One region of the Staphylococcus sp. 510 genome, then DNA from elsewhere that is predicted to be linked to it. Evidence: predicted binding sites of a transcription regulator. Region 1 holds the regulator's gene; each other region holds the start of a gene.

The links. The regulator CtsR, encoded in region 1, represses protease genes until heat stress. The targets are predictions, from matches to a motif close to ATGGTCAATAAAGGTCAAACA.
Region 2: the regulator CtsR is predicted to act here: its motif matches at 4,413-4,433, upstream of clpB (ATP-dependent chaperone ClpB).
Region 3: the regulator CtsR is predicted to act here: its motif matches at 2,355-2,375, upstream of clpP (ATP-dependent Clp endopeptidase proteolytic subunit ClpP).

The regions. Positions count from the first base shown of each region.
Region 1 is NZ_JBXVVK010000010.1:103,194-109,508, forward strand. Features, by position in the region: gene AC2D8K_RS09095 (protein arginine kinase) at 1-705, opposite strand, end outside; gene AC2D8K_RS09100 (UvrB/UvrC motif-containing protein) at 698-1,255, opposite strand; gene AC2D8K_RS09105 (CtsR family transcriptional regulator) at 1,276-1,737, opposite strand; gene AC2D8K_RS09110 (NupC/NupG family nucleoside CNT transporter) at 1,893-3,107, shown strand; gene pdxT (pyridoxal 5'-phosphate synthase glutaminase subunit PdxT) at 3,164-3,721, opposite strand; gene pdxS (pyridoxal 5'-phosphate synthase lyase subunit PdxS) at 3,725-4,612, opposite strand; gene pdxR (MocR-like pyridoxine biosynthesis transcription factor PdxR) at 4,709-6,091, shown strand.
Region 2 is NZ_JBXVVK010000003.1:79,011-85,325, forward strand. Features, by position in the region: gene AC2D8K_RS03375 (CoA-disulfide reductase) at 1-484, opposite strand, end outside; gene AC2D8K_RS03380 (Cof-type HAD-IIB family hydrolase) at 560-1,384, opposite strand; gene AC2D8K_RS03385 (metal-sulfur cluster assembly factor) at 1,498-1,806, shown strand; gene AC2D8K_RS03390 (acyltransferase family protein) at 2,300-4,102, shown strand; gene clpB (ATP-dependent chaperone ClpB) at 4,489-6,315, shown strand, end outside.
Region 3 is NZ_JBXVVK010000005.1:21,987-28,301, forward strand. Features, by position in the region: gene AC2D8K_RS04835 (TIGR01777 family oxidoreductase) at 503-1,402, shown strand; gene AC2D8K_RS04840 (hypothetical protein) at 1,422-1,610, shown strand; gene clpP (ATP-dependent Clp endopeptidase proteolytic subunit ClpP) at 1,719-2,309, opposite strand; tRNA gene AC2D8K_RS04850 (tRNA-Arg) at 2,499-2,570, shown strand; gene whiA (DNA-binding protein WhiA) at 2,756-3,700, opposite strand; gene AC2D8K_RS04860 (gluconeogenesis factor YvcK family protein) at 3,834-4,832, opposite strand; gene rapZ (RNase adapter RapZ) at 4,832-5,740, opposite strand; gene trxB (thioredoxin-disulfide reductase) at 5,922-6,315, opposite strand, start outside.

The sequences.
Region 1 (6,315 bases):
TTGATTGATTACTTCTGTTAAATTCTCTATGATTTCTTCTTCTGTTTTCCCCAATGTTAATTGGTTTGAAACCTGGTAAATGTGGCCATAAACTTGTGACCCTTCACCGTATATTCCTCGAATGGTAAAACCAAATCGATTGATTGTTTGTGCTATACCTGACATTCTTTTCATGATAGAAAGACCTGGCAAATGCAACATCACACTTGCTCTCATACCAGTTCCTATATTAGTAGGACATGTTGTTAAATAACCTAGATGTTCATCATAACTGATATCGAGTTGTTGATCGATTTCATCATCTAACGTCGACGCTTCTTTATACAATCTTTCTAGAGATAAATCTGTACCTAGCGCTTGAATTCTAATATGATCTTCTTCATTAATCATGACACTGATTGATTCATCATCATTTAATAGAACGGCCGATGCTGGTTGTTTAATCAACTCTGGACTCACTAAATGTTTAGCTACTAATTTCATTTTATTTTGTTGGTCCATCATGTCTAGTCTTTTCAAAGTCATGTTGGGTAATGCATCTTGTACTTCATTTATTACTCTAAATCCATCTTGTTCTGTCGGAAACATGAGTGGATGAACATGATTTTCAAGATTTCTTGCTAAGCGAATTCTTGAAGAAATGACCACTGGTGCTTCTTTAGTCGTTTTCATCCACTCACTAATGTTAGGTTCTAAGTCACTCATCCTGTTGCACCTCGCTCTCATCACGTAGCGATTTAATTTCGTCTCGAACAATGGCTGCCTGTTCAAAATCTTGTTCATCTATTAATTGTTGTAAAAATTGTTTCTTCTCTTCGATTTTCTTTTTAAGCGCAAGCTTATGATAAGAAGATTGAGGCACTTTTCCAACATGTTCATACTGACCGCCTTGCACACGTCTTACTATGTCTAAGATGTCATCCTTGAATGTTGCATAGCAATTGGAACAACCAAATTTGCCTACATGTGCGATGTCTTTTAACGTCATATGACAAGTTGGACATCTTTTTTCTTCCTGAAATGCCATTTCTTGAAAATTAATACCATGTTTAGTCGCTAAATGTTGTAATATTTGCTTTACAACAAATGCTTCTTCTATATCATCTTGATGATGATAGGATGATTGCTCTTGGTGCGTCCATGGGTTATCACCTTGCGCACAAGTACTACATACCCATTTTTCTTGCACACCTTCTTTACTTTTAACTGTTAATTTAACTTCAGCTTCATTTAAATGGCAATTTTCACAAAGCAAAAAGCAACACCTCAATTCTTCTAGTAGTAATTTATGACAGGTAAAATTCTTTTAAGAATATTTGCTCTAATAATATCTCGAGATACAATATCCATTTTTAACGTTTCTCGATCAATAGCAGCAATAATCATTTTTGCTTCTCTTTCATTTACAAGTCCTTTATCTAACAAGCCATCTATTAAATAAAGTGCTTGTTGTTGGGATATTGAAGGACCTATTAATTGAAGTAAATGATTAATATAACCTGTTTCATCTTTGTTTTCAATTTTCGTGATTCGGATGTAACCACCACCACCACGTTTACTTTCTATTTCGTAACCATGCTCATTTGTAAATCTCGTTTTAATCACATAGTTTAATTGAGAAGGGACGCAGTCAAAACGTTGAGCAATATTTGCTCTTTGAATTTCCACCACATCTTCATTGGTTTCTTCAAATAAATGTTTAATGTACTGTTCTATGATGTCGGACATATTATGCATGATTATCACCTCTTTTTGACCTTCTTTGACTATATTATATGACCAACTTTGACCATTTTCAATTAATTTGATTTTAAATTTTTAAATTTTATGATGTTAGCGCTTATTTTTTATTGTATGATAGACAATAGAATAAATTAAAGGAATGAAAAAACATGCACATTCTCATAGGGATTATTGGAATTATTTTCTTTTTAGCACTCGCGTACTTATTTAGTTCAGATAGAAAGAATATTCGTTGGCAATATGTTGGATTATTATTAGTAATTCAATTAATTTTCGCCTTCATTTTATTAAAAACAAATATTGGTATTACAGTCATTGGTGGTATTGCTAATGGTTTTGGTTATTTACTATCTAAAGCAGCAGAAGGCGTTAACTTCGTTTTCGGTGGTTTTAAATATGTAGATCCTAAAAATCCACCATTTTTCTTTAACGTTTTATTACCAATTGTATTTATTTCAGCATTAATCGGTATCTTACAATACACTAAAATTTTACCATTTATAATTAATGTGTTAGGTTTCCTGATTTCAAAAATCAATGGTATGGGACGTTTGGAATCATACAATGCAGTAGCAGCAGCAATTTTAGGTCAATCTGAAGTATTTATTTCTTTAAAACAACAACTTCCTTATATACCTAAACAACGTTTGTATACATTAACTGCATCTGCAATGTCTACTGTATCTGCTTCAATTATTGGTGCTTATTTCACATTAATTGAACCGAAATACGTCGTAACAGCCGTTGTATTAAACTTATTTGGTGGTTTCATTATCGCTTCAATTATTAATCCTTATAAAGTTAATGAAGAAGATGATAAATTATTAGTTGCCGAAAGTGAAACTAAAAATCAATCTTTCTTTGAAATGCTTGGGGAGTATATTTTAGATGGATTTAAAGTGGCAGTCATCGTAGGCGCGATGTTAATTGGATACATCGCAATCATCGCGTTACTTAATGGTTTAGTAAGCGGTGCTTTCAGTTTACTTTCAGGTGGTGCAATCAAATGGGATTTCCAAACTTTAATTGGATTTGTTTTTGCTCCATTTGCATTCTTAGCAGGTGTACCATGGAACGATGCGGTTCAATCAGGTTCTGTTATGGCAACTAAATTACTATCAAATGAATTCGTTGCAATGCAGGCATTAGGTAAGTTAAATGGCATTTCAGAACATGCTAAAGGTGTTACTTCAGTATTCTTAGTATCATTTGCTAACTTTAGCTCTATTGGTATTATTTCTGGTGCTATTAAATCATTAAATGATAAAAAAGGTGACGTTGTTGCAAGATTCGGATTAAAATTATTATTCGGTGCGACATTAGTATCATTTATTTCAGCAGCAATTGCTGGATTCTTCATTTAATGAACAAAGGCAATGTATGATTGGGTATTTAAACTCAATCATACATTGCCTTATTTTTATTTTTGAATCATATGGTTAATAAAATAGTCCGTTACACGATAATCATCTGTTAATTCAGGATGGAATGATACCCCTAAATATTTATCTTGCTTAACAGCAACGATTTTATCGCCAATTTCACTTAATATTTCAACATGGTCAGCTACTTTCGCAATATGAGGTGCTCTAATAAAAACACCTTCTATATCCGTAGCAATACCTTTAATGTCTAATTCTGATTCGAAGCTATCTACTTGTCTACCAAATGAATTACGTTGAACTGTAATATCCAATTTATTTAAATAGCCTTCCTCACCTTCAACATCACTAGCTAGTACGATTAAACCAGCACAAGTACCAAACATAGGTAAATCTGATTGCTGAAGCTTTTCTTTAAAACCATATAAATCCATTAACCTTCTTAATGTTGTTGATTCACCACCAGGTAAGATTAAACCATCGATATCATCTAATTGTTCTACTTTTTTAATAGCGATACCTTCATGACCACTCAATTCTATATGACGAATATGTTCACGAACTGCACCTTGAAGCGCTAATACACCTATTTTCATATATTACCAACCACGCTCTTGCATACGTTCTTCTAATGAAATTTGGTTAATGTCTAAGCCTTTCATAGCAGTCCCTAATTCGGCAGCTAATTTACCAATTAGCTCATAATCTTGATAGTGTGTCGTAGCTTGAACAATCGCTTTAGCGAATTTTTCTGGATCCTCAGATTTGAAAATACCTGATCCAACAAATACACCATCTGCACCTAGTTCCATCATTAAAGCAGCATCTTGAGGTGTTGCAACGCCACCTGCAGCAAAGTTAACAACTGGTAATCTACCATTATCTTTGATTTGTTTTAAAACTTCATATGGTGCTCCGATATCTTTAGCAAATGTCATAATTTCATCATCATTCATAACAGTCAATCGACTCACTTCAGCATTAACTCTTCTCATATGTCTTACTGCTTCGACAATATTACCCGTACCCGGTTCTCCTTTAGTTCTTAACATAGCAGCCCCTTCGCCGATACGACGAGCAGCTTCACCTAAATTACGACAACCACATACAAAAGGTACTGTGAATTGATCTTTACGCAAATGATATTCTTCATCAGCAGGTGTTAGTACTTCTGATTCATCAATATAATCCACACCCATTGCTTCTAATACACGAGCTTCTGTAATATGACCAATTCGTGCTTTAGCCATAACTGGAATAGATACAGCATTCATAACTTCTTCAACAATTTTAGGGTTAGCACTACGTGCAACACCACCAGCTGCTCTAATATCAGAAGGTACTCGTTCTAATGCCATAACTGCAACAGCACCAGCTTCTTCTGCAATTTTAGCTTGTTCCGCATTGACAACATCCATAATAACGCCGCCTTTTTGCATTTCAGCCATTCCTCGTTTAACTCTTTCAGATCCAACTATTTTAGACATAAATTCTACCCCTTTACTTCTTGATTAAATTAATTGTAAAGGATAAACTGATATTTAAAAAGGTTCAATTTATTTATTATAAAGGAGGTCAGATGAGTGAAAGAGAAACAATCACTGTATATTGATTTATACGAAAAGTTGAAAAAGCAAATTATAGAAGGTCAATATCAGTCAAATGACAGATTCCCTTCAAAACGTCAATTAAGTGAGCATTTATCTTTAAGCCAAACAACTATTGAACACGCCTATCAATTGTTATTGGATGAAGGGTTTATATACTCTAAACCACGATCAGGTTATTACGTCTCCGATATCGAATCATTACCTGTACTACCCAAACAATATGTTGTGCCCACAACTACATACAACAATAATGAAAATTTGGATGAAGATAAAGAACATTATGCTTATTCTTTTAACTTATCAGAAATCGACGCAGAATATTTTCCCTCACATTTATTTAGAAAATATGCAAAAGATGTATTTGAAGATAATCAGTTTGAACTATTACAAAGAGGAAATAATCAAGGTGAATTTGAATTAAGACAACAAATTGCGCATTATTTATTCAGCAGTAGAGGAGTAACATCTCATCCAGATCAAATCATAATAGGATCTTCAACAGAACAATTATTAAATATGTTAACTGATATACTCGAAGATGCGTCATTTGCTATAGAAAAACCTAGTTATCCTCCGATTAAACAAGTATTAGATAAAAAGAAATTCAACTATTTACAAGTCCCAGTCGAGAAAAATGGTATACAAACTCATCCTATTTTATCATCGGATCATAACATAATTTATATCACACCTTCACACCAGTTTCCTACTGGCCATGTTATGAATCTAAAGAAAAGAACCCAACTCATCAACTGGGCTCAACAACAAGATAATAGATACATTATCGAAGATGATTATGATTCAGAATTTAGATATTTTGGTAAACCTATCCCTGCATTACAGAGTCTTGATTCACAGGATAAAGTCATTTATCTTAGTACCTTTTCTAAATCTATTTATCCAAGTTGCAGAATTGCATATATTGTATTACCACCGAAATTGTTAGAACAATATCATCATTATCATTATAAAGAAGCCAATACAGCTCCAGTTCATATCCAAAGAATGATTGCACAATTTATGAGTAGTGGTAGTTTTGAACGTCATTTAAATAAAATGAGAAAAATTTATAAAGAAAAGTTGCAATTTATTTTAAATGCTTTGTCACCATACGAAAATCAGTTGAAAGTTGACGGTGCACTTACAGGTATGCATTTTACTCTAACTGTTTTAAACGGATTAAATATGGAAGAATGTTTACAACGCGCTAAAAAGCATTCACTGAAATTACACCCCTATGAATTTGAAGAAAATACAAGTTCAACTCCAAAATTCATTATAGGTTTCGGTGGTATTCCTAAAAACCAATTAACTTCCCATACAGAAGCACTCATCAATACGTTAATTATAAAGTAACACTTCTTTTTCTTTTGAAAAAGTTAGTGTTACTTATGCAATTGACGTTAGTCTATTGTATTCATAATTAACTTGAGGGATATAATTAAAGAGAAATGGATAAACTGACTCTTTTTATTTTTGGGCATAAAAAAAGAGACCTTGCGGTCTCAATTATATTTGCCTGGCATGGGCTATTGTTCTTAATAGCTCATGCTATTAAGTAAGTAAAACATGTGATTTTC
Region 2 (6,315 bases), on a different contig from region 1:
CAAGCGAAATATAACCGGCACCTACAATAAGTGCTTTATGAACGTCATGAGTATCAATATATTCATTAATTGCATCAGTATCTTCTAAATTCCTTAAAGTAAAGGCCATGTCAGTATTAAAGTTAAGTCGATTGGCACTGCAACCAGGACTAAGTATTAAATAATCATAAGGTTCTTCAAATGTTTCGTCAGTTGTTCTATTTTTTACAGTAACAGTTTGACGCGTATCATTAATTGCTATGACTTCATGATATGTTTTAACATTAATATGCTTTTTGTCATAAAAGGCATCAGGTGTATATGCTAAAACTTTTTCTCTTTCAGTGATTGTATCGCTTAAATAATATGGTAAAGCACAATTTGCAAAGCTCATATCTCTATCTTTTTCAAATACAGTAATCTCACTACTTTGATCTAAACGTCTAATTTGGCTAGCACAAGTAGCACCACCTGCTACAGCACCAACTACAACAATTTTACTCATTTGACAACCTCCTTATATCATAAAAATGCTGAGATAGTATCGTGTCACCATCTCAGATTGATTTAACATCCTGATCTATGAATAATATCGGATATTTAAATTAAAGAAGTCATTTAAATATCTACCAATACCATCATCGTTGTTACTAAATGTAGTTTCGTCAGCTATATCCTTTAGTTCTTGTAAACCATTATCCATAGCAATACCATGTTGTGCATATTTAATCATTTCAATATCATTATCTTCGTCACCGAAAGCAATAATATGTTGTGGATCAATATTTAAAAACTGTCTGACTTGTTCAATACCACGCGCTTTATTAATACCACGTTTAACGATTTCTATCACTGGGAAAGGTGCGCCCCAACGACGATGTTCTATATTTTCAGCATAAAAATGAGTCAATTTATCTTTTATTTCTGGGATTTTACTTTCTTCAGCTTCTACTAACAGTGATGTAGGTGCTTCATTAAGTTGTTCAAGTAAGTTACCAGTTTGGATTCTAGGATTACCCATAGAGAAACCTTCAAACAAACGAGGATCATGATTATTGATAAAAACATAATCTTTAACTTCTGCAATGATATTAGTCACTTGAAATTGTTGTAGCTTTTCGATGATATTTTTTGACATATCAATGTCTAATACTTCATGTATTGTTTTGAATTCATCAGATTTAGGGTGATGTACATAGGCACCATTAAAGTTCACAACTGGTGTATCCATATTTAACTCATGATAATAAATTTGGCTCGCTCGGTATGGGCGTCCAGTTGCTATCATAATGGAGTGACCGCGTTGTTGTAATTCAGTTAACACTTGTTTCGTATAATTAGAAATTTCTTTATTATCATTTAGTAAAGTTCCATCTAAGTCTAAGCAAATTAAATAAGGTTGCATAACTATCTCCTTATGTCGTTGTAATATATTGTAGTAGTATCATAGCATTTTATTGGCGTTTTGTCGGATATTTGATATATTAGTATAAAGATAAATATAGAGAGGTGATACTAATGGAAGAGGCGTTAAAAGATAGTATCCTAGGGGCTCTAGAAATGGTAATCGACCCTGAATTAGGCATTGATATTGTTAATTTAGGTTTAGTATATAAAGTTGATGTGGATGATGAAGGACTTTGTACTGTTGAGATGACATTAACTTCTATGGGTTGTCCTTTAGGACCGCAAATTATCGAACAAATTAAAACTGTTTTAGCAGAGATTCCAGAAATTCAAGATACTGAAGTAAACATTGTATGGAGTCCACCATGGAATAAAGACATGATGTCTAGATACGCAAAAATTGCACTAGGCGTTGGATAATCTTTATGACAAAGAATAAGAATGGTCATGTAGTTTAATGCACGAATTGTGTATAGGATACTATGTGCCATTCTTTTTTATTTTTGAAGCGTATAACCATGCATATATAAGTCAAACTCTGACGGATTATTCCTAAATATAAAAAAATTCTTTGGAAAATTATCAGAAAAACAAATCGTCAATAAAAATATAGTATTCATTTAGTATTTAAATTGAATTTATATTACGGTTGTATTACAATATTTAAGACTGATTGTAACTAGAACACAATAAATTTAAGTTGTGAATAAATTGTCAGTAGAGTAACCTTAGTCCAACTCTACAGACTATTAAAGTTAATCTGTTTTGAAAATGATGATTTAGACATTTTATAAGACATACATATCTCTTTTAACTTAAGACTCGAATGACATTGATGTATTGATTAATCATATTAATTAGTAAGATGTCTTAAACGAAATTCGAAATGATTCTATGGGGAAGAAAGTGAAATATGGAAAAAGAATATAAAAGAACTAAAACTAGGGGTAAGCGATTAAGATATATGCCTGGTTTGGATGGATTAAGAGCGATAGCCGTTATCGGTATTATCATTTACCATCTAAACAAGCAATGGTTGACAGGCGGCTTTTTGGGCGTTGACACATTTTTTGTTATTTCAGGTTATCTAATAACAAGTTTATTATTAAAAGAGTATGAAGAAACTGGCATTATTAATTTAAAGAATTTCTGGTTACGTCGTTTAAAACGACTGGTACCAGCAGTATTAGCGTTACTTTTAGTAGTAGGAATAGCAACTTTACTATTCAAATCTGAAGATATAGTTAGAGTGAAACATGATATTATAGCAGCTATATTCTATGTTTCAAATTGGTGGTATATAGCTAAAGATGTCAACTACTTTGAACAGTTCTCGTTTATGCCATTAAAACATCTATGGTCGTTAGCGATAGAGGAACAATTTTATTTATTTTTCCCTGTTGTTTTAATTACACTATTGCTAACTATAAAGAAATATCGAAATATTACATTGATTTTTTGGATTATTTCATTATTATCACTCATGTTAATGATTGTGATTTCACAACCTCATCTTAATCATTCAAGAGTGTATTTTGGAACTGATACGAGACTCCAAACATTATTATTAGGTGTGATTTTAGCTTTCTTATGGCCGCCATTTAAGCTCAAAGCCGAACCACCTAAAGTTTTACTACGAGCAATTGATGGCGTGGGATTCATTGGACTGGCCTTTTTGATCTTGCTGTTCTTTACAGTTCAAGATGAAAGCGACTGGATATATGATGGCGGTTTTTATATTATTTCTACTATGACTTTGTTGATTATAGCAAGTGTTGTTCATCCATCTACACTAGTATCAAAGTTATTAGGCAATCCATTGTTTGTTTATATCGGTAAACGTTCATATAGTTTATATTTATGGCATTTCCCTATTATAAGTTTTGTACATAGTCATTTTATTGCTGGTCAAATTCCGTTTTATGTTTACATTGTGGATATTATTTTAACAGTGTTATGCGCTGAAGCTTCATATAGATATATCGAAACACAATTTAGAAAAGAAGGTTTAAAGGCATTCACATTGAAACGTAAATACAAACCTGCGCTTATAAGAACAATTGCAATTATAATATGCATCATTCCGTTTGCATTTATTATGGGTGGTGCCTTTGATGGTTTAGGTAAAGATAAAATCGATCAAAAATCCAATTCATTCAATACTGATTTAGAAGATAAATATTTAATAAGAATGATTCCAATAGATAAAATTGGCCAAAAAAGTAATAGAGATACAGATGTTTATACTGATATTAGTCCATTGCTAATCGGAGATTCGGTAATGGTAGATATAGGTGAAAACTTTAAAGATAGAGTACCTAAAGCTAAAATTGATGGTAAAGTTGGTCGTAACTTATACCAAGCAATTCCACTAGTTGAAGTCAATTATAAACAATACAATAAAAAATCAGACCAAGTTATTTTAGAATTAGGTACTAATGGAGATTTTAATAAAAAGCAACTTGATGATTTAATTAATAAATTTGGAGATGCGCAAGTATATTTAGTCAATACCAGAGTGCCAAGAGGTTATGAGGATCATGTCAATAAACTTATGGCAGATGCAGCTAATGAAAAAAGTAATGTAACATTAATCGATTGGTACAAAAGGTCAGAAGGACATACAGAGTACTTTGCGCCAGATGGCATACATTTAGAACATAGTGGTGTAGAAGCCTTAACAGATGAAATTTTAAGTAAGATTAAAAAGAAATAATCATCCAACAAATTAATAAATCAAACTAATCATACGTGTATGATTTTACTAAAATATATTGAATGGTGAATAAATTCATAATAAAAACCCGAGATACTAGATATCTCGGGTTATTTTGTATCATTTAACAAAACCGTTTGATGCGGTTAAATGAAGTTATTAATACTTTGTTTGTTGTTTGAATTATTGGGAAATAGAATAATAAAAGGTTTGATTCATCACATTTGATATTAAAAATAAACCTAAAAAATATTACAAAAAACAAGCTTAAGTTGTTGATAATTTATTAGAAGGGGACTATAATGTAGTTAAGGTCAAAGAAAGTCAAAGTCAAATCGAAAAATTTTTACCTTTGACCGACTCTAAAATGATAGAGGTGAATACAATTGGATATCAATAAAATGACATATGCTATACAAGGTTCATTACAAAGAGCCATTGAGTATAGTAAAGAATTTGAATTACAAAATATCGAAATTGAAGCAATTTTAAAAGCGACATTAAATGAAAGTGAAAGTTTAATTAAGAGTGTTCTAGAACGTGCAAATATTGATGTAGAAGAACTAGAAAAAGCTTATGATAATAAATTAAAAGCTTATCCAACTGTACAAGGAGATAATGTACAGTATGGTCAATATATAAGTGCAAAAGCGAATGAATTGATGAATAAATCTGAAACATATATGAACGAATATGATGATGAATTTATTTCAATGGAGCATGTGCTTCGTGCAGCGATGGATATTGATCAAACTACACAAAACTTTATAGGTAATAAAACTGAAGTGGTTAAAGAAATAATAAATAAAATAAGAGGGGGAAATCATGTGACTAGTCAGAACCCAGAAGTAAATTATGAAGCATTAGAAAAATATGGACGTGACTTAGTAGAAGAAGTACGTCAAGGTAAAATGGATCCGGTCATTGGCCGTGATGAAGAAATTCGTAATACAATACGTATATTAAGTCGTAAAACAAAAAATAATCCTGTATTGATTGGTGAACCAGGTGTTGGTAAAACGGCGATTGTTGAAGGATTAGCACAACGTATTGTTAAAAAGGACGTACCTGAATCATTATTAGATAAAACCATTTTCGAACTTGATTTAAGTGCATTAGTTGCAGGTGCCAAATTTAGAGGTGAATTCGAAGAACGCTTAAAAGCAGTACTTAAAGAAGTTAAGGAATCTGATGGTAGAATTATATTATTTATAGATGAAATTCATATGTTAGTAGGCGCTGGTAAAACGGATGGCGCAATGGATGCAGGAAATATGTTAAAACCAATGTTAGCACGTGGTGAATTACATTGTATTGGTGCTACAACATTAAATGAATATAGAGAATATATTGAAAAAGATTCAGCTTTAGAACGTCGTTTCCAAAAAGTGGGTGTCAGTGAACCAGATGTAGAAGACACAATATCCATTCTACGTGGTTTAAAAGAACGCTATGAAGTGTATCATGGTGTACGTATTCAAGACCGTGCATTAGTTGCAGCAGCAGAACTTTCCGATAGATATATTACTGATAGATTCTTACCAGATAAGGCTATTGACTTGGTTGACCAAGCATGTGCAACGATTCGTACGGAAATGGGATCAAATCCGACTGAATTAGACCAAGTGAACCGACGTGTAATGCAATTAGAAATTGAAGAAAGTGCATTGAAAAATGAATCTGACAATGCTAGTAAACAACGTTTAGAAGAACTTCAAGAAGAACTTTCAAATGAAAAAGAAAAACAAGCGTCATTACAATCACGTGTAGAACAAGAAAAAGAAAAAATTGCGAAACTACAAGAAAAACGAGCAGAATTAGATGAAAGTAGAAAAGCATTAGAAGATGCACAAACTAATAATAATCTTGAAAAAGCAGCAGAATTACAATATGGTAAAATACCTCAATTAGAAAAAGAATTAAAAGAATTAGAAGATGTTTTCCAAGATGAACAAGGCGAAGATAATGATAGAATGATTCGTGAAATTGTATCTGATGAAGAAATTGGTGATATCGTTAGTCAATGGACTGGTATACCAGTTTCTAAATTAGTTGAAACAGAAAGAGAAAAATTACTTCACTTAGGTGACATTCTTCATAAACGTGTGGTTGGACAAGATAAAGCTGTAGACTTAGTATCAGACGCAGTTGTACGTGCAAGAGCAGGTATTAAAGATCCGAATAGACCTATCGGTAGTTTCCTATTCTTAGGA
Region 3 (6,315 bases), on a different contig from region 1:
AAAAGATGTTGATAACTAATGATCAACATCAAAATAAATCACCCATTTTAAGCAATAGCTGCTATTATGCCTTCATTTTATTGGCACTGTTCACTTTCATTTGGTTTTTTCATTAAAATTAAAGTTTATTAATTAAATGATTATTTCTATTATAAATATGCACACAATTTTTTATTAAGTTTATTTCTGTAAAAAGATGTAAAAATCATTTAGAATAATAATAAAGAGAGAAAAAAGACCCATACGTTGCTCGCATGGGCCCACTACTAAAGGGAGTCAAAATTTACCTTCGCTAGTATATTATGGGGTATACTCATACTTATTAAGAGATGTTTAATTAATTTCCGAAGGTACAAATCAATTATAACTTAACAAAAAAGTTTTTAAATACGAATCTAAAAAAGTATTTGACATATTGTTGGCTAAAAATTGGATAAATTTTGAATAATAATAATCACTACTAACTATTAACTAAGTTAGAATTTTTTATTGAGGTGAGATAATGAAACAATATTTAATAACTGGTGGAACTGGCATGGTAGGTTCTCATTTAGTGAGTGAAATTAAGAAATCAAATGCTCATATTACTATTTTGACTCGACATGATGAACAATCAAACGATGCTCGGGTTTCATATGTGAATTGGTCTAAAGATGGTTGGGAAAGTAAAGTGCCTGATATCGATATCGTTATCAATCTAGCTGGTGCAACACTCAACCAACGTTGGACAAAAGACTATAAACAAACATTAATGTTAAGCAGAATTCAATCTACACAGGCCCTTTTTGAATTATTTAAAAAAAGAGAAAAGAAGCCAGAAGTATTATTTAATGCTAGTGCTATGGGATATTACCCTCCTAATTATCACCATAGTTATACAGAACTTTTTAAAACATTACCGTTTGACTTTTTATCAGATATTGTTTATCAATGGGAAAGATTTGCTAAGCAATTCGAAGCACTAGGAACAAGAGTCGTTTTAGGTCGCTTTGGAATGATCTTATCTAATGATGGTGGCGCTTTACAAACTATGAAATTACCTTATCAATTTTATGTTGGTGGTAAATTAGGATCTGGTTTCCAGTGGTATTCATGGATTCACATTGATGATTTAACACGTGCAATATTATTTACAATCGGTAATGACAAAGCCAAAGGACCTTTTAACTTAACTGCACCAATACCTGAACGTCAAAATTTATTCGGTTATACGTTAGCTCGTGCAATGCATAAGCCACATGAAACATGGGTTCCAAGCTTTGCGATGAGACTAGTACTTGGTGAAATGTCTACCGTTATTTTAGATACGCAAAAGGTATTACCAAATAAACTCGAAGCACTAGGATTTAATTTCATGTATAATAATCTTAAAAATGCACTAGATGATTTAATCAGAAATTAAATTAAGAGGTACAACAACAATGGAAAACAATCAAAATGACAAACTCACATACATTTTAATGATCATAGCAGGCTTAATCTGTATTTTGAACGGTGTCTTAGTATTTGATCAAACAGTAATTATGATATTACTCTCCATCCTATTTATTATTGTAGGACTCATAATGTCGTTTATTTCAATTAATGGATTGAGACATAAGTTAAAATAGTTAACGCCATACAAATCTATATAAGTAAAAAAGAAGTCAGGACCTTAAATGATTGTCCTGACTTCTTTTTATTGAACTTCGATTAATATGTCTAATTAAATAGAAATATTATTGTTTACCTTCTGGTTCCATAACTTCATCAACTAAGCCGTATGCTTTAGCTTCTTCAGCTGTTAAGAAATTGTCACGATCAGTATCTTGTTGAATTTTTTCTATAGATTGACCTGTTCTTTCAGCTAAAATACGATTTAATTTTTCACGAGTTTTTAAGATATGGTTGGCAGCAATCTCGATTTCAGTTGCTTGACCTTGTGCACCACCTAATGGTTGGTGAATCATTACTTCAGCGTTTGGTAAAGCATAACGTTTACCTTTTGCACCTGCTGCTAATAAGAATGAACCCATTGACGCAGCCATACCAATACAAATTGTTTGAACATCTGGTTTGATATGTTGAATTGTATCATAGATAGCAAAGCCAGCAGTCACGCTTCCCCCTGGTGAATTGATATATAAGTAAATATCTTTTTCAGAGTCTTGTGCTTGCAAGAATAATAATTGAGATACAATTGAGTTAGCAACATTATCATCAATTTGTGAACCTAACATAATAATACGGTCTTTTAATAAACGTGAATAAATGTCATACGCACGTTCACCACGATTTGTTGTTTCGATAACTGTAGGAATTAAATTCATCTATATTTCCTCCTTGTAATAACTGTTACTTCATATTTTAACTTAAAAGTCAAAAATGGTCAAAAATAAAGTTCTTTTATTTTAATTGCTAATTGACGTTAAGTGAATTACTTTTGTACACTAGAAATAACTATTTTTGATTGTACTTATTTTATAACGTTTAGTACAGAAATAAGCTTTATCTATTTTCCCCTTGTAGTGTAATGGATAACACATAAGATTCCGGTTCTTAGAATAGGGGTTCGATTCCCTTCGAGGGGACTAATTATATTGTTAAAGACAATCACTGATTGTGCAGTGAATCAAATTAACAGAAAAAAGCCATGGCTTCATATAAAGAATACATGATTACACAACGTATTCTATATATGAGACATGGCTTTTAGTTTTATCACTTCAGTATGATATATTTTTCCGGATTACATTCCACTAGGATAGTGAGTCTTTTATAGTTCAATCTTCTCACCGTTTCGGATTTTATCTGCTAATTCGTTTAATTTTCTTAAACGATGATTCATACCTGATTTAGAAATAGGCCCTGTGGAAATCATTTCCCCTAATTCTTTTAAAGAAATTTCTTGATGTTCAACTCTTAATTTCGCGACTTCACGCAAACGATCTGGCAAATTGTCTAAACCAATTTCTTGGTCAATTAATTGAATACTTTCAACTTGTTTCATAGCTGCACTCACAGTTTTATTTAAATTTGCTGTTTCACAATTTACTAATCGATTAACTGAATTTCTCATATCACGTACAATTCGGACGTCTTCAAATTTGAGCAGTGCTTGATATCCACCAATTAAACTTAAAAAGTCAGATATTTTTTCCGCTTCTTTCAAATACACAATACTACCTTTTTTTCTTTCAAGATGTTTGGCATTTAATTCGTAACTATTCATCAATTTAGTTAATCCTTCAGAATGATTCTCAAATTGAGAAAAAATTTCTAAATGATATGAAGATGTTTCAGGGTTATTTACAGAACCCCCTGCTAAAAATGCGCCACGCAAGTAACTACGTTTCATTTCATCATCTTGAATCATCTCTGGATCAATTTCATGTGTAAATACACCTTCTTTTAAAATACCTAATTCGTCAAGAATCTCTCTAGCTTTCATCTTTGTACGACAAATGTATATATTATTTTTCTTCAATTTCATTTTTTTACGTACTAATATTTCTACTTCAACATTAAAGATACGCTTAATCAACGAATAGATTCTTCTAGCAGTTGTGGCATTTTCAGTTTGAACGTTTATCACAAACTGTTGATTGGACAGACTAAGTGCCCCATTCATACGAATTAATGCACTGAGCTCTGCTTTCGCATTAGCTTCATCTACATCTATACGAGTTAATTCATTTTTCATATCTGATGCAAAGCTCATAGAACACTCATTCCTTCCTATCATTGTCTACATGATTTATTCGCAATGACTCTTTTCTAAATTAATCTCATTTAAATTATTTTTCATACTGAATTAACTGACTCTACTTCATTCTAATATATTCTCATCATGACTACTGCTGACGTTTGCTGTTAGGGTCAAACTGAATTGTACTAATTAATTCAAGTGCGACTTCATATATCAAAGTAGATAATACTTTGGTATTGTGTCTAACTAAATGTTCGTCTGATATTTCAATTAGATTAGATGCCGTAATCACTTTAATACCGTCCTGTTTTAATTCATCAACGTTAACAGCAACGGGTTCTGAATGCTTTTCTCTGTATTTTTGTAAAACATTGTCATTAAATTGATCCGTACAACAAATGACGTAATCGACAAATGATTGTCCTGCTTGTCGATGTAATGCATTAATATGTTCTTTCACATTATAACCATCTGTTTCACCTGGCTGTGTCATTACGTTAGACACATATAGTTTAGGTGCAGAAGAATTTAATAATGCCTGCGAAATACCTTTCACACATAAGTTAGAGATGACACTCGTATACAACGAACCTGGACCTAAAACAATTAAGTCTGCTTCTTCTAACGCTTCCACTGCTTCTTCCATAGGTTCAACATCATCCGGTTCTAAAAAGACTTTGTCTATCTTTTTCTGCATTTTAGGAATTTTAGATTCACCGTAAACAATGTCTCCATCCTCCATAATGGCATTTAATTGCACACTTGAATTGGTTGATGGAATCACTTTACCTTTAATATTTAATACTTTACTTAATTCTTTAATTGCATGTCCAAAATCATTCGTAATATTGGTCATACCAGCAATTAATAAATTTCCTAACGAATGTCCACTGATTTGATTTTCTTCAAATCGATATTGAAATAATTGTGTTAACACTGATTCCGAGTCACTAAGCGCTGCAATAACGTTTCTAATATCACCAGGAGCTGGGATATCCATTTCATTTCGAATTTTACCTGTACTACCACCATCATCTGCGACCGTTACAATAGCGGTAATATCAATTGGAAATTCTCTTAAACCTCTTGCTAATACTGATAAACCAGTTCCCCCGCCGATTAATACTACTTTCATTCTTCTCATTAGTGCTCGCCACTTTCAATATGTGCATCTCTGTGATGAACATAAACGTTATAATCAAAAACCTCATTTAGATATTCACCTAAACGTTTACTTAAAGCTACTGAACGATGTTGGCCACCAGTACATCCAATAGCTATGACTAATTGAGATTTATCTTCTTTCTTGTAACCTGGAATCATGAATTTTAATAAATCAGTTAGTTTATCAAAGAATATTTCAGTTTCTCTCCATTTCATTACATAGGTATACACTTCTTCGTTTAATCCAGTTAATGGACGTAACTCTTCTACATAATAAGGATTAGGTAAAAATCGAACATCAAATACTAAGTCAGCATCCATTTGAATACCATGTTTAAATCCAAAGCTCGTCACATTAATCGTAAATGTTTCAAAATCGTCATTCTCATAATAATTAACTATGCGTTCTTTTAATGCTTTAGGTTTAAGTTGGCTCGTATCAATCACATAATTGGCGATACTTCTAATTTGTGAAAGCTGTCCACGTTCTTCATTAATGGCTTCAATTAATGAACGTTGTCCCTTTTCATTTAATGGATGTGCACGTCGTGATTCTTTATATCTTGAAATTAACTTTTCTGTTGTTGCTTCTAAAAACATGACATCTACGATAACATCATTTCTACTTTTGATTAAATCTATTTCTTTCACAAGTGATTTAAATAATTCTTTACCTCTTAAATCTATAGCAATTGCCACTTTTTGTAATGAAGGATTACCTTGCTCCATTAATTCAACAAATTTAGGCAATAATACAGGTGGTAAATTATCTACACAAAAATAGCCTATATCTTCTAAACTTTGAATGACTAGAGATTTACCAGCACCTGACAAACCAGTTACTACTAATAGTTCACTCTTTCCCATTTCTTTTTCAGAATTCATCATTTCATTGGTCACCGCCAGTTATTTTGAAATTTATACATTAATAGCTTCATCATACCACACTCAAATTCACAAAGGAACGTTCCTAAGACTTAGAAAAAGCTAGAACAACAAATGGATTATTGGCATTATAATCCTCCCATTGCTCTAGCTTAAATTACTGTTGTGATAAATGGTATTTAATTTATGCTTCTAATTTATCTTTAATAGCTTCTATATAATCTGCTGCACTTTGAGCTGCGATACTACCGTCGCCTGTTGCAGTAACAATTTGACGTAACCCTTTATCTCTTACGTCACCAGCAGCATAAATACCTGGTACGTTAGTACTCATATCTGCTTCAGTTACAATATAACCATTTTCATTTGTAATACCTAAATCAGTAAATGGTGCTGTTAGTGGTTTCATACCGATATAAATGAATACACCATCTGCATCATAAGTGACTTCAGAACCATCTTTAGTTGATTCCAAAGTAACAGATCCTACTTTACCGTCTTTGTCATTGATTGTTTTTAAAGTATGACTCCAAATAAAATCAATTTTATCATTTTTAAATGCACGGTCTTGTAAAATA